One region of the Paenibacillus sp. J22P218 genome, then DNA from elsewhere that is predicted to be linked to it. Evidence: riboswitches for the same ligand, from Rfam matches in the RefSeq annotation. Region 1 holds a riboswitch; the other holds the start of a gene.
The links. Region 1 has a riboswitch for cobalamin ahead of AC0YN0_RS07375 (ABC transporter substrate-binding protein). Riboswitches for the same ligand answer to the same signal wherever they lie in the genome.

Region 1 (7,284 bases):
GAGCGAAGACGAGCATCGACTTCACGGCCCTAGTTGCCTTCATCTTAGGCAGGAGCAACGCCGATAACGCCATCAAAGCTCCCGTGAGCCGAGCAGGTATATAATTCAACACATCGTCAGTGCGAGCCGAGCACCAGCCGAAATGCCGGTATTTATCGTTCCGATAGCCGACCATGGAATCGAGCGTATTCGCCGCGCGATAAAGCATAGCTAGCGGCGCGCCTCCCAACAAAGCAAATACGAGCGGCGACACAAGAGCGTCGACCGTATTTTCGGCTACCGTCTCAATAGCGGCCCGGGACGCTTCGCCTTCATCCAACTTTGTCGTATCCCGCCCAACGATATAACCGACATATTTCCGGGCTTCATCCAATCTGCCGGCGACTAACGGCTTATAGACAAGCATAGCCGCCTCCTTGAGCCCCTTTACTGCAATCGTTGTCGAGATGAACCATGCGCTAACCGCATAGCCGAACCAAGGATGGATCGCATCGGCTACCTCTACGATGATCGCCATGATGAACCAACTTGCGGCGAGAACGGCAACGGTTAACACAATGCCGAGCATCTTGACCCTAGTTGGCCGATTGGAGTATCGCTCAGGCGCGAGCCACCGCTCCAGCAGGCGAATAAGACGGCCGATCCATATGACAGGATGCGTGGGCCATTTCGGATCGCCGACGATCCAATCGATCACAATCGCCGCAGCAACCAGAGCTAGCAGCTCCGGCATGGAATAGAAGCTCATAGCTGCTCCCATCTGAACGCTATCGCTTTCAAGTCAACCGGAATGCCTGCTGTTACGAGAAATACGCGCTCGCACACTGCGGCAATACGTTGGTTCATCCGACCGGCTTCGTCCCGGAACGCTCTGCCCAGCGGATATTCAGGCACGATACCGTCACCGACCTCATTCGTCACAATGATGAGCGGATAAGGATACCGCTCGATCGCAGCTACGAGCTTCGTTATCTCCTGCTCTAGTCGCTGATCGCCGAGCTTTTCGTAATCGACGCGAAGCATCCAATTGGTGAGCCAAAGCGTCAAACAATCCAGCAGCAGCCCAGGGACAGTCTGTGCAGCGTCCTGCTCGTATTCCCCGAATTCAGTCCGAAGCTTATTGATCAGATCCGATGCTTCATACGGTTCTTCGAGCGTCTTCCAAGCGTAGCCCGTGCCTTCACGGTCTTGCTGATGCCTCGCGATACGAGCATTCATCTCTTCGTCATACGATTGGCAAGTTGCAATATAGACACCATGATTGCCGGTTCTCATTGCATATTGCTCGGCAAAGCTGCTTTTGCCGCTGCGAGCGCCTCCCGTTACGAGTATGGCCACTTCATTCACCTACCCTTTGGACACGCCGGCGCTCTCGAATGTCGCCATCTCTTGCATCAGCTTCAGCGCAGCGTCTATGAAATGAAAGCTTAATACGGCGCCGGTTCCCTCGCCAAGACGCATCTCCAGCTGAATCATCGGCGACAAACCAATAGCTGCCAACAGCTTTAAATGTCCTTGCTCGTGGGAAAGATGCGACGCAAGCATATACGGCTTCGTCTGTTCCGTGATCCGTGAAGCTATAAGCGCAGCTGCAGATGAGATGAAGCCGTCTATCACGACAGGACAGCCGTTAGCCGCAGCTCCGATAATTACGCCAACCAAGCCGGCAATCTCAGCGCCTCCGACTTTGGCAAGCACATCAATCGGGTCGGAAGGATCGGGGTTATTAACCGCGATCGAACGTTTTACAACCTCAATCTTGCGTGCTCTCGCCTCATCGTTAATGCCTGTTCCCCTTCCTACAGACTGCTCCGGCGGAAGACCCGTCAGCACACTCGCGATTGCCGAGCTAGCCGTCGTATTGCCGATGCCCATCTCGCCCGTTGCGAACACCCGAACACCTGCCGCTGCCTGCTCATCGACGAGCTCGATGCCTGCCGCTATCGCTTGGAGCGCTTGCTCTCTCGTCATTGCCGGCCCCTTCGCCATATTAGCCGTTCCGTGAACGACTTTGCGGCTAACGAGCTTCGGATGGTCCAGATCGGCGTTGACGCCTATATCAACGCAGATCACATCCGCGCCGGCTTGCCGCGCGAGCACATTAACGGCAGCGCCGCCATTCAGAAAGTTGAGCACCATCTGCGGCGTCACTGCAGGAGGAAATGCGCTGACCCCTTCCTCGCATACACCATGATCGCCCGCCATAACAATGACCGTCTTGCGGGTCATATCCGGCCATAGCTGACCCGATATGCCGGCAAGCTGACAAGCAATGGCCTCCAGCTTGCCGAGACTGCCGGGAGGTTTCGTCAAGCTGTCCGAATGCTGCTGTGCCTGCTCAGCAGCTATATGATCGAAGTCCCGTATGCGGGAGACCGCTGATTCCAGCGTTTCCTGCCATTTGTTCATCATGTTCTTGCTCCCCTCTTTGCTTCCGAAATCCGAATATATCCGTTAGACCGATGCGCTAGGCTGCAGCATAATTTGCGGCATGCCCGTTACCGGATGCGGCACGATAGCTGTTGTTGTTTCATATACCTTTTCAATTAACGACGTTGTCAGCACTTCCTTAGGCGTTCCGACGGCAGCAATCTTCCCTTCATGCAGGACGACGAGCTCATCGCAATACAACGAAGCCAAGTTAAGATCATGCAATACTGCAATAACGGTTAATCCCCGCTCCCTCTGCCAAGACCTCACGGTATCGAGCAATTGCACTTGGTACCCGATATCCAAATACGTTGTCGGCTCATCAAGCAATATGATCGACGGTTCTTGCACCATCAGCTTCGCAAGCGCAACGCGCTGCCGTTCTCCGCCGCTTAGTTGATCCATCCTGCGTTCCTGCAGTCCAGCCAGACCCATAGCCTCGAGCGCCTCATCGATGATTTCCGCCGGATCACTCTCTTCATTGCCAAGCCAGCTTTGATACGGATAACGCCCCATGCCAACGACCTCACGTACCGTAAACCCGACCGGGGGCAATCCGCCCTGCTGCAATACGGCCATCTTGCGCGCCAATGTTTTGCGCGGCAACGATACGATTGGCTCGCCTGCCAGCAGCACTTCGCCTTTCGCTGCCTTATCAACGCCTGACAGCAGATGAAGAAGCGTTGACTTGCCGACCCCGTTAGGCCCTATAATGCCATAGATCTTGCCTTCCGCGAATGAACAGTCGAGCTCATGAAGCACCGTTCGGCCTTGAATCGTCTGTACAATTCCTTTTGCCTCCATGATAGCTATAGCTGACCGCCTCCATTCATCTTGCGCCGATGGAGCAGATAGGCAAAGAACGGCGCGCCGATCAGCGCCGTCACGACGCCTAGCGGAATTTCCCGCGGGCTAAGCGCATTGCGCGCGAGCGTATCCGCCCACAAGACGAATATGCCGCCTCCAATAGCCGAAAGCGGCGTAATCAGTCTATAATCCGGCCCCACGAGCAAGCGGATCAAGTGGGGTACTACGAGGCCGACGAAGCCGATAACGCCTGATACGGATACGGCAGCTGCCGTAAGCAGCGTAGATGCGATCAGCACGATCAGCTTCGTTCGCTCCACGCGAACGCCGGCATGGGCGGCGTGGCGTTCGCCTAGAACGAATAAATTGAGCGATTGGCTATAGATGAGAATAATAGGGAATCCGATGACAAGAAACGGAATGAGCATATATACGTTGTCCCAGTTGCGCATCGCAAGCGAACCCATGAGCCAGAACAGAATTTGATTGACGACGCCTTCAGACAGCGACACCATGAACGATACGAAAGCGCCTAAAAAGGCTTGAATGATGACACCGGATAAAATAAGCGTTTCAATATGCATCGCCCCTTTGCTTCGCGACAGCCAGAATACGCCAAACAACGTGATGCTTCCCGTCAGAAAGGCGACAAGTGGAATCGTCCACATGCCTAAAGCCATCTGGAGTCCGAACAAAATAATAAAGGCAGCGCCTACCGAGCTCCCTGAGGCGACGCCTAACGTATACGGATCGGCAAGCGGATTGCGCAGCACGCCTTGGAAGCCTGTGCCGGCAAGAGCTAGGCAGGCGCCGACGAGGACGGCAAGCAGCACGCGGGACAGCCTTACCTGCGTAACAATGGCTATTTCGCCTTTGGTATAGAGGTCTTCGCCCCCTTTCACCCACGGAAGCTCATGAATAAGAATGCCCCATACCTTGCTTACCGTAAGACCCGACGTACCGATAGAAAGACTTATGATCATAGAAACGGCAAGAAGGAGCAAAGCTGCTCCTCCATAAATGATACCTTTATGTTTCATTGCTTATTTGACGAGATCCGGGTGAATAACCTTCGCAAGCTCAAGCAATCCATCGGCGAGACGCGGCCCTACACGTACGAGCGGGTCTTCCGTCACGGCGAACATTTGCTTGTTCTTCACTGCATCGATAACGTCCCAACCAGGACGGCTCTCAATACCGGCTACAATCGGATTCGGCTCCTCCTTCCATGCTGGGTACACAATCAGTTGCGGATTTTTGGCAACGACCTCTTCCGCGTTCACCTCGAACCACCCTTGACTTCCGGCTGCCACATTCGTTCCGCCAGCTAGCGTCAGCAGCTCATCGAGGAAAGTGCCAGAGCCTACCGTCCAGCCGGGCGAGAACTCCAAATATACATTTTTCTTCTCCGCGTCTTTCACTGCGTCCGTTACCTGCTGCTTCACTTGAATCATATGGTCAGCAACTGCGGCAGCTTCCGCTTGTCTATTCATAATTTTACCTAAAGTATCGATTTTGGCAACTACTGCATCATAAGTTAGCGGATCCGTTGCATATACAGGGATATTAAGCTCGCGAAGCTGCTTAATCGCATCCACGTTCATCGAGGAAGAAGCAATGACCAGATCCGGATTAAGCCCCGTAACTACCTCAATATTCGTCGTCATATCGCCTACCAGCTGCTTAGCTACTGCCGCTTCCGGATAGTTGCTATAGCTGTCCACTCCAACGACCTGCTCTCCGGATCCGATCGCATAGATCGTTTCCGTCTCGCTTGGCGCCAGCGAAACGATCTTCGCAGGTGCTTGCGCGAATGTAATTTCCGTTCCCGTATCGTCCTTCACCGTAAGCGGATATTCCGTAGTTGCTGCGCTTTCCTGTTCGTTGTCAGGCGCGTTCGTCGGCGCTTCCGTAGCCGCATTCGATGGTTGATTCGATGCTTGCCCCTCATTATTGGCGTTCGCTCCGCAAGCCGTCATGATGACGAGCATCATCGCCAGCAGCAGCCCAATCCAAGCTTTGTTCATCTTATTCATTAATTAGCACACTCCTATACGTTCTATTTATCTAGCAAATCGGCCTTACTCGTTATAGCTGTTACGTTCGAATAAAACATGATGTTACTTTTAGCCTGCATTTCATACAGCCTAATCGGGACCAATCGACCTTTACGTGACGCTTGATTGGAAAACATACAGTCAAAATCGGCATTTTGGCCCCTTGTCGCGCTTCCCCGTCCATTTGGCTGCACAATATCCAATCAAACTTAGATATGGACGCGTTACAAGCCTTTTACTTGTATAAAATCCAATCAAAAGGCACTGCTTGATAAGATTTAAACATCAAAAAAAGCATTTCCGACGTCTTGTCAGAAATGCTGCGCGAATTCCGCTTCCAAAGCGGCAAGTAGCTATTATTCGTGTGCAACACCTCCTAGTTCCTCGTAGGATTCAGCGTTAATAAGCAGGCAGGTCTCCTGACTTGGAATATATGCCAATCGGCGTCTTCCCGAGCGTCTAAGCTCAGTGACAATATGCCGCGGCATCGGCCTTGCAACGAGAGCATGCGCTCTCCGGCCATTCCTTACAGTGGCGGGTCCGCGCCGGATTCTCACCGGCTTCCCTATTAAGTCGGAGCGGTTGTTCAAGCAGCATTCGCGCTGCTCATATAGACCGTCTCGACACCTAGTTATTTTCTATGAAATTGTCAGATGTAACTATACACATCTTCCAATCTTTTGTCTATCCCTATCGCCAAAGTCAGACTATTGTTGAACGTCGCCGGCGTTCTTTCATCCCACTGCGCCGCATAGGTAACTAAAGACGCTGTTAATTGGTTTCGTGCCTACAAAAAAAGATACAGAAAGGTGCGCTTATAATGAACTCTGACGAATCGACAGTAACGACCCAAGCACGAACGCCGCTTCTTAAGTGGATGCTCGCCTTGCTTGCCGCTGCCGTCATCATCATCGCTGCGTTCGCGTGGCTGCAAACGACGGAAGCTGCCCCACCTGCCGTCACGGAGCATTACTTCGAGGAAGGCTCATTGACGTGGGAGATCGGCCGCTATCCGGCCAAAGTGCTCGATCTGAATGATTTTCGCCTCAGTCTTAGAAATTCCGAGGGAGCGCCGTTACGTTACGCTGAGTTATCCATCGTGTTAGATATGATCGGAATGAACTGCGGCAATTACAGCTTCAAGTTAATCGAGACCGCTCCCGGCGTCTACGAGGGCGAAGGCATGCCGTTGATGGCTGGAACGTGGAAAGCAACGTTGACGCTGGATACGGCGGATGGCAGCTATATCCTTTCAAGGCGGCTCTCTGCCGTCCACTGATGATCGTTACCATAACCACGGCGAAATGCTCGGAATGACGCCGTTCACGGCCAATCCCCGCATAATGGACAATAGCCCTACAGCAATTGCCGTTACTACGCCTGCCTTGCGCATGAATCTTCTCCAGCGCCTGCCGGCGAAAGCAGCGATAGAAGCCGCGGCGGCTAGCGCCGGGAACGTAGATAGTCCGAAGATAGCCATGATGGCCGCTCCTTCCAATGGCGAGCCGCTGGCCGCAGCGTTCATCTGCATCGCATAGGTCAAGCCGCAAGGCAGGAAGCCGAAAGCAATGCCCGTCGCAAGCAAATGCGTCGTTTCGCTGGCAGGTGACTTCCCTGTTCTGCCGACCAACCGCTTATGCAGCAAGGCAGACAGCTTGCCCATAAGCGGCAGTTGAAATCTGCGCCATAACCATAATAATACGAAGCAGCCGCCTACGATTGAAGCAATGCCTTGAATGCCCGCAAGCTTGCCGGCGAGATCGACGAATGAGCCGACTGCGCCCATTACAGCACCAAGCACCGTATAAGACGTGATGCGACCTGCATTGTACAGCAGCATTGAACGGCGGGCTGACACTGTCGATTGAAGCGATACGGTCGACACGATGCCTCCGCACATGCCGATGCAATGCGGTGCGCTGAACAAGCCTGTCAGCACGATCAAGCCGATCAGATTCCACGTGAGCGTCATCGACGTCTCCGTTCCTCG
Region 2 (7,284 bases), on a different contig from region 1:
ATATTCGTTCGCTTACGGCAGACGAGATCGAGCAAGGCTTCAAAGAAATGCCTACGTACGAGGCGAGCGGCGAAGGCGAAGCGAAAAACATCGTGGAGTGGCTTGTAGAGATTGGTATCGAGCCTTCGAAGCGACAATCGCGCGAAGACGTATCGAACGGCGCCATCTCGATGAACGGCGAGAAGATCACCGACCTAGAGTTCGCGGTTTCGTCCGAGCATGCAATCGGCGGTAAATTCATCATTATCCGCAAAGGCAAGAAAAACTACAGCCTTGTTAAATTAACTTAAAATACTTTTTGAAAAAAGCTTCCGAGGACATGATGTCATGTGCTTCGGAAGCTCTTTTTATCTTATTATGGCTTTGACTTATTGAGCTGCTGCCTAAGCTCGGCGTTTTTCGCAGTTAGTTGTTTCGTTAAGTCTGCTTGCGAAGCTTCAAGCTTCGCGGCTTCATCCTTCAGCTTCGTAAGCTGGGTCATTTTGCTGCTTAGGTCACTTGGCGAAGAACTCAGCTTACTGTCCTTTTGCAGCTGTTTTATTTTCGCGCTCACTTTTGTAAGTTTCGTTTTATCGTGCGCAAGCTGATTCTGCGTATCGGCAATTTCTCTTTTTAGGCGGCTAATAATTGAAGAAGTGAAGCTAATGGACATATGGGCACCTCGTAATCGTAGTGTGTGGCAAATTCTATCTTATCATATAAATCTCCACCTCCTGAAGAAAAGGGCGCACTTGACCTGAACAACTTTGGACAACCGTGAACAAATATGTGCAACTTACCAATTGGCGCAAAAAACTTTTTGGTTCTAAATGGCTGTGAACTTGATGTGACTTAGAGCATTTTTGCGGATTGGCTTGGAGCGCTAAGTTTTGTGGATGACTTGTGATGCTATATGGTGCTTGGATAAATTGAAATGGCAGGTAAGCTCCTACACGGCATGAAGCGGGTACGCTCCAAAAGCCAGCTCATCTGCTATAGTGTCATTCTAGGCAACTAATTAGCCTTGTACCAAGCGAGCCACCTGTTTAGTTCGATATCAGGCAACTAAAGGGGATAGTTTGGTAAGGTAGTGGCGAATCGGCCGAATTAGTTCGATGAAAGGCAACTATCGAGCTCACAACCGTGAGGCAACGGAGATTAGTTCGACGAAATGCACCTAATGAGCCATATACCCGGCGGTGAGCTCATACACGCATGAATTTAAAACAAAAGCATGACAAATGCCGATTAATCGGATATGATAAGCAACATAATTTCATAGTAGATACAGGTGCCAATAATCAGTCTCGATTCGTCGAGTTGTCGATTGGTTAAAAGGGAAGCGAGTGCAAATCTCGCGCGGTCCCGCCGCTGTATAAGAAGAGTTCTTGCAAGATGCCACTGGGAAACCGGGAAGGATGCAAGGGCGATGACGCTTGAGCCAGAATACCTGCCTGTTTCGATATGCCATTCATTCTACGAGCGATAGGAGGATGTTTTTTAGTGCGGGCTTTTTGCTGTGTGCGCTATTAAACCTTTTGCCGATTGCGGCGGAAGGTTTTTTTTGTGCGCGCTGAAAGTATGGTAGACAAGATTTAGTAGAAATCGAAGGACTGGAAAGGAAGTAATGAAAAGATGATCAGGAACAAGTATTTAGCGTGGCTGCTTATCGCAAGCATCCTATTCTCTGTTGTGTTCACGAACGGAGCCAGCATTGCGCTCGCGGCAGAGGATGAATCTGATCCGGCTGCTTACGACGCGCTTGAAAGCATGGTTAGCTCCCAAGATAGCGTCGATGAAGCACTTGCCGATCTCAGCGAAGCATTGAGCGCCGATGAGGAAGATACGGAGCTACCCATTATCGAAGTTGCAGGCATAGAAAACAACGCCATCTTAACCAAAAGCGAATTAGATTTCGCCGTTACGGTAACGGACAACGTATCGGAAGCGATCACTCCTCAAGTGAAGCTGAATGGGACGGTCATTACGGGAACGGATGGACAATATACGGCGACGCTAATCGCTGGCAACAACACGATTGCGATAACGGCGGAGGATGAGGCCGGCAACAAAGCAGAGCAAACCTTTGTTGTTACTTACAAGCAAACGTTCGACGCCCTGCTGGAGCAACAAATCCATGCAAACCTTGCATATATCCAAAAAACCGTCACGAATCCCGTATTCGGAACGGGGAGCGGGGATTGGTCCATCCTCTCGCTTGCGCGGGGACAATATGACGTACAAAACGGATATTACGATCTCTACTATAATAATGTAGCCAATAAAGTCACCGAGCTAATGACGGCTAACTCGGGCGTGCTCGACAAGACGAAAAGCACGGAGCATTCCCGCGTCATTCTTGGCCTTACATCCGTTGGCCGGGATATAACGGATGTTGCCGGCTTTGACTTGAGAAGCGCGTTAGCAGACTTCGATTATGTCAAGAAGCAAGGCAATAACGGTCCGATATTCGCGTTGATTGCGCTGGACAGTCATGACTATGAAATTCCTGACGCTCCTGTGGGAAAGACGCAAACGACAAGGGAAAATCTCGTTCAATTTTTGCTCGATAAGGAAATAAAGAAAGGTACTGATCAAGCAGGCGGTTGGGCACTAGGAACGAGCGCAGCCGATGTGGATATGACAGCCATGGCGCTGCAAGCACTGGTTCCTTATTACGAGACGAACACGAATGTAAAGGGAGCTGCGGATCGAGCGATTGCGTGGTTATCCAAAGCACAAAGCGCGGATGGAGGCTATACGAGCTGGGGATCCTCGAGTAGCGAAAGCATCGCACAAGTTATTACTTCTTTATCCGGCTTTGGGGTAGATGCCCACACGGATGAGCGTTTTATTAAAAACGGCATCTCGGCATTGGACGCGCTATTGGCTTTCGCAGTGCCCGAAGGCGGCTTCAAGCATGTCAAGACGGGGAAAGTGGACGGCATGGCAACCGACCAAGGCACATACGCGCTTGTTGCCTACAGTCGATACATTAACGGATTGACGTATTTGTATGATATGACCGACGTAGAGATTTTGACGCCGGATACGAAACAGCCGATCATCTCGGTTCAGGGAATCGTTAATGGTCAGGAAGTCGATTTGGAACATCTTGAATTTGATGTATCCGTTACGGATAATCGAACCAAGGGAATCGTTCCGGTAGTAAAGCTGAACGATACTATCGTTAGCGGCAAAAACGGCAAGTACGAGGCGACGCTTCGCGAGGGAGCGAACACGATTGTCGTAACAGCCGAGGATGCGGCGGGCAATATAGCGGAGAGCACTTTTACATTTACTTATAAGCCTGGAGCCGTTCAGACAGCTCAAAATCATTTAAAGAAAAGCTTAGCCTATCTGCTTGCTACGGTGAATAACCCGACATGGGGTACGCTTGGCGGAGAATGGACCATTTTCACGCTTGCGCGGGCGGGGCACGACGTGCCTAAAGGGTATTACGAGACGTATTACAATAATGCGAATGCCGCAATTAAAAAGGAAATCGAGGATTACGGCGCGTTGTGGTCGAGCACTGACTACTCCAGAACGATGATCGGACTTGCTTCCATCGGGATGGACGTTTCGAATATCGGCGGAATCGACCTGAAGGAAGGCTTGGCGGACTACGATTTCGTAAGCGGGCAAGGGCTTAACGGTCCGGTATTCGCTTTGCTTGCTTTCGATGCCTACGATTATGAGATTCCAGAAGCAGCCCCCGGGAAGATGCAGACGGATAAAGAAAAATTAATTCTATCTATATTGGACAAAGAAATTAACAAAGGCACGGAGAATGCGGGAGGATGGACTTTCTACGGAGATGTGGCGGATCCCGACATGACTTCTATGGCCATACAAGCATTAACGCCTTATTATGCAGCCAGAAGCGACGTCAAAGCCGCAGTGGACAGAGCCGTTGTTTGGTTATCCAATGCGCAAATGAGCGATGGAGGCTTTGATAATTGGGGTGCAAACAGCGAAAGCACCGCGCAAGTCATTGTCGCTCTAACGGGACTGGGCATTGACCCGCATACCGATTCCAGATTCATTAAAAACGGCAAATCGGCTTTGAATGCTTTGCTTGACTTCGCCGTCGCCGGCGGTGGATTCAAGCACGTGCAAATGGAGAGCGATGCCAATGCGATGGCTACCGATCAAGGCACGTACGCGCTTGTTGCGTATGACAGATTCCTGAAAGGAATGAACCGTCTCTATGACATGACGGACGTTGAGCTCCAATTGCCGGAAATTCCTCAGGAGAACGGCGAGCTGCCGCTGCCTGAGGGCGATAAGCCGGAAGTTATCGTGCCGCAGGACAACAAGGAGTACACTGTACCGATCACGGCCAGCGACAGCGGCAAAGAAGTGACGATTACGATTCCGGAGGGCAAGGCGTCGAAAGTATCCGTCGATCTTTCGGGCGCAGTGAACCTGCCGGAAATCAAAGCCGTTAAGGGTGGAGCTGCTGCTTTCATTCCAAGCGGTACGCAGGTTGTGAGCGGCGATGCTTCGGCAATCGAGCTGCTGACGTCGAAATCGGTGACGGATCCTGCGTTGATCGCTCAGATTAGCGACAGCCTTCCGGATAATCGCAGCCTGGATGCGCTCGTACAAGCGTTCTCCATGGGCGGCAGCGGAAGAGTGGAGTTCAGCGATTACGTAACGCTGACGTTCGCAGGAAAAGCGGGCAAGGATGCTGCTTACATCGAGGGGGGCACCGCCTATCCAATCGGGAAGTTTGCCAACGATGCGGCGGGCAAAGCAAGCGGCAAGAACGAATATGCGTATGACAGCGGATCCGATCTCATCGTCAAAACAAATCATTTTACGGACTATGTCGCTTATTCGTCTTCTGAGGTCGAAGCACCGGGCGGCGGCACGGAGCCTCAGCCGAAAACGTATGCGACGTTGTCGGTCGACAAGATGACGATTAATAAATGTTTTGTATTGAGCCCCACTAAAGTTGAGCTGCAGTCCGGGGATACGGTATGGACGGTGCTCAAGCGTGTGCTTGGCAGCAAAAATATTAACATGCAATATTCATGGAGCGAGGAATACAACAGCGTCTACGTAGAATCGATCGCCGGAGACGGTGAGTTCGATCACGGCCAGTATAGCGGTTGGATGTACAACGTGAATGGCATTTATCCAAATTACGGCGCAAGCTTGTATGAGCTTGAAGACGGAGACGTTATTCAATGGCGCTATACGACAAATTTGGGTGAAGACTTGGACATATACGATCCGAGCCAATGTTTCTCGGAGCTCCCATCGGACGGAAAATCGTCGGAACTGATCGTCAATCCTAACGAATCTAACCCGGTCGTTCAAGTACCAAACGATGTTCAGAAAAACTATTTTATTAAATTATCGAAAGAACATAACAATACCGACAACATTACGGTTCAAATTCCTACTACGAACTTGAAGCTGCAACTGCAGCTGGCGGATGTTGCGGACGGTATTCCGCATATAACAGCCGTTAAGGGAAATATAACCGCGGCGATCGCGAAGCGCACAAAGCTAGTGTCCGGCCCGCAAACGATCGAGCTTTTGTCTGCGCCGAGCATTACGATTTCCGAGCTTGAACATCTGATTAAGTCAGCTCTTGCCGGCAGCACAGCTTCTCTTAAAAATGTGAATTACGCTTTCGTACTCGGCAATGACAAGGAACCTGTGAAATTCGATACGCCGGTGACAATCTCACTGAAAGACGCGGCAGGCCAAGTTCCGGGGTACTACGAGAAAAACAAGTTTACGGAAATAAAGGTTTACGATACGGATGAGCAAGGTGCACTGGAAACGAAAGACAACGAGAAAAAAATCTATGCATACGTGAACGGCAATGATCTTGTTATTAAATCGAATATCGGCGCGGCATTCGTGGCGTATACGAAGCAAGCGATCGACATCGCGAAGTTGTATTCCGATAGCTCATCAATCTCGGCATGGGCTTATCAAGCCATTACCGATGCGACCGGGAAAGGGTTCGTTCAAGGCAGCAACGGAAAGTTCAATCCGAAATCGACGATAACAAGAGCGGAGTTCACGAAGCTGTTGGTATCTGTGCTTGGATTGAAGACGGATATTGACAATGTGATCGCCTTTACGGACGTTGCCAAGGATAATTGGTTCTATCCGTACGTCAATGCGGCATATAAGGCAGGCTTCGTATCGGGCTACGATAATAAGTTTGATCCGAGCAAGAGCATTACGCGCGAACAGATGGCGGCTACAATTGTTCGAGCGCTCGGTTTGCAAGCAGCAACCCCTGCAACGCCGATCAAAGATTTGAGCTCAGTATCGAACTGGGCCAACAAAGACGTACAAACGATTGTCGCATTGGAATTGATGCTCGGTTACGGCAACCAGTTCCAGCCGAAAGCTGACGTTACGAGAGAAATGGCAGCAGTCGTTGCAATGAGGGCTTATGCTCTTACCGGTAAGCAGGCAGAACAGCCTGAAGCTGGGCAGGATCAAGCAGTCAAGCAGGTTATCAATGAGGCTGCATCTTACTTGCAGAAGACTGTAACCAATCCAATTATCGCAAGCATTGGCGGTGAATGGTCAGTACTGGGACTTGCTCGTTCGGGGGTAAGCGTTCCAGACGGGTACTATGCCAAGTATTTCGCCAATGTCGAACAAACCCTTAAGGAAAAAGAAGGCAAGCTGCATCATGTGAAATACACGGAATACGACAGAGTCGTCCTAGCGCTTACCGCGCTAGGGAAGAAAGTAGACAATGTGGCAGGATACAACCTGCTTAAGCCGCTTGCAGATTTCAATACGGTCATTAAGCAAGGTATTAACGGACCTATATTCGCGTTGATTGCTCTGGACAGCAAAGGTTACGAGATTCCAGTCGACGCGGCAGTCAAGACGCAAACGACGAGAGAGCTACTGATCGACTTCATACTGGGGCGGGAAATTGCAGGCGGCGGCTGGGCGCTTGGCGAGGAAGCGGCTGCGGCCGATCCGGATATTACGGCAATGGCGATTCAAAGCCTTACGCCTTACTATGGCACCAACGAGAAGGTGAAAGCAGCCGTGGATCGCGGCTTGGCATGGCTGTCCAAGGCGCAGCAAGCGGACGGCAGTTATGCAAGCTGGGGCTCGTCGAATGCCGAGAGCATTGCACAGGTCATCGTGGCTCTATCGGGACTTGGCATCGACGCCGATACCGATCCGCGTTTCGTGAAGAACGGCCATTCGGCGCTTGACGCGCTGCTTGGCTTCGCCGTAAAGGGCGGCGGCTTCTATCATGTGAAGCCGGGCGGTATTGACAACGGAGGCGCGAAGCCTGGG

Region 2: linked by a shared signal. The riboswitch ahead of AC0YN0_RS28955 (S-layer homology domain-containing protein) and the one ahead of AC0YN0_RS07375 (ABC transporter substrate-binding protein) in region 1 are both predicted to bind cobalamin.

What each region holds. Positions count from the first base shown of each region.
Region 1 covers NZ_JBWDNL010000001.1:1,750,188-1,757,471, reverse strand. Annotated here, with positions in the region: gene cbiB (adenosylcobinamide-phosphate synthase CbiB) at 1-748, opposite strand, end outside; gene cobU (bifunctional adenosylcobinamide kinase/adenosylcobinamide-phosphate guanylyltransferase) at 745-1,338, opposite strand; gene cobT (nicotinate-nucleotide--dimethylbenzimidazole phosphoribosyltransferase) at 1,348-2,409, opposite strand; gene AC0YN0_RS07385 (ABC transporter ATP-binding protein) at 2,455-3,237, opposite strand; gene AC0YN0_RS07380 (FecCD family ABC transporter permease) at 3,240-4,277, opposite strand; gene AC0YN0_RS07375 (ABC transporter substrate-binding protein) at 4,281-5,273, opposite strand; cobalamin riboswitch at 5,687-5,929, opposite strand; gene AC0YN0_RS07370 (hypothetical protein) at 6,115-6,573, shown strand; gene AC0YN0_RS07365 (sulfite exporter TauE/SafE family protein) at 6,580-7,266, opposite strand; gene AC0YN0_RS07360 (heavy metal translocating P-type ATPase) at 7,263-7,284, opposite strand, start outside.
Region 2 covers NZ_JBWDNL010000009.1:91,914-99,197, reverse strand. Annotated here, with positions in the region: gene tyrS (tyrosine--tRNA ligase) at 1-290, shown strand, start outside; gene AC0YN0_RS28960 (hypothetical protein) at 356-652, opposite strand; cobalamin riboswitch at 1,252-1,451, shown strand; gene AC0YN0_RS28955 (S-layer homology domain-containing protein) at 1,615-7,284, shown strand, end outside.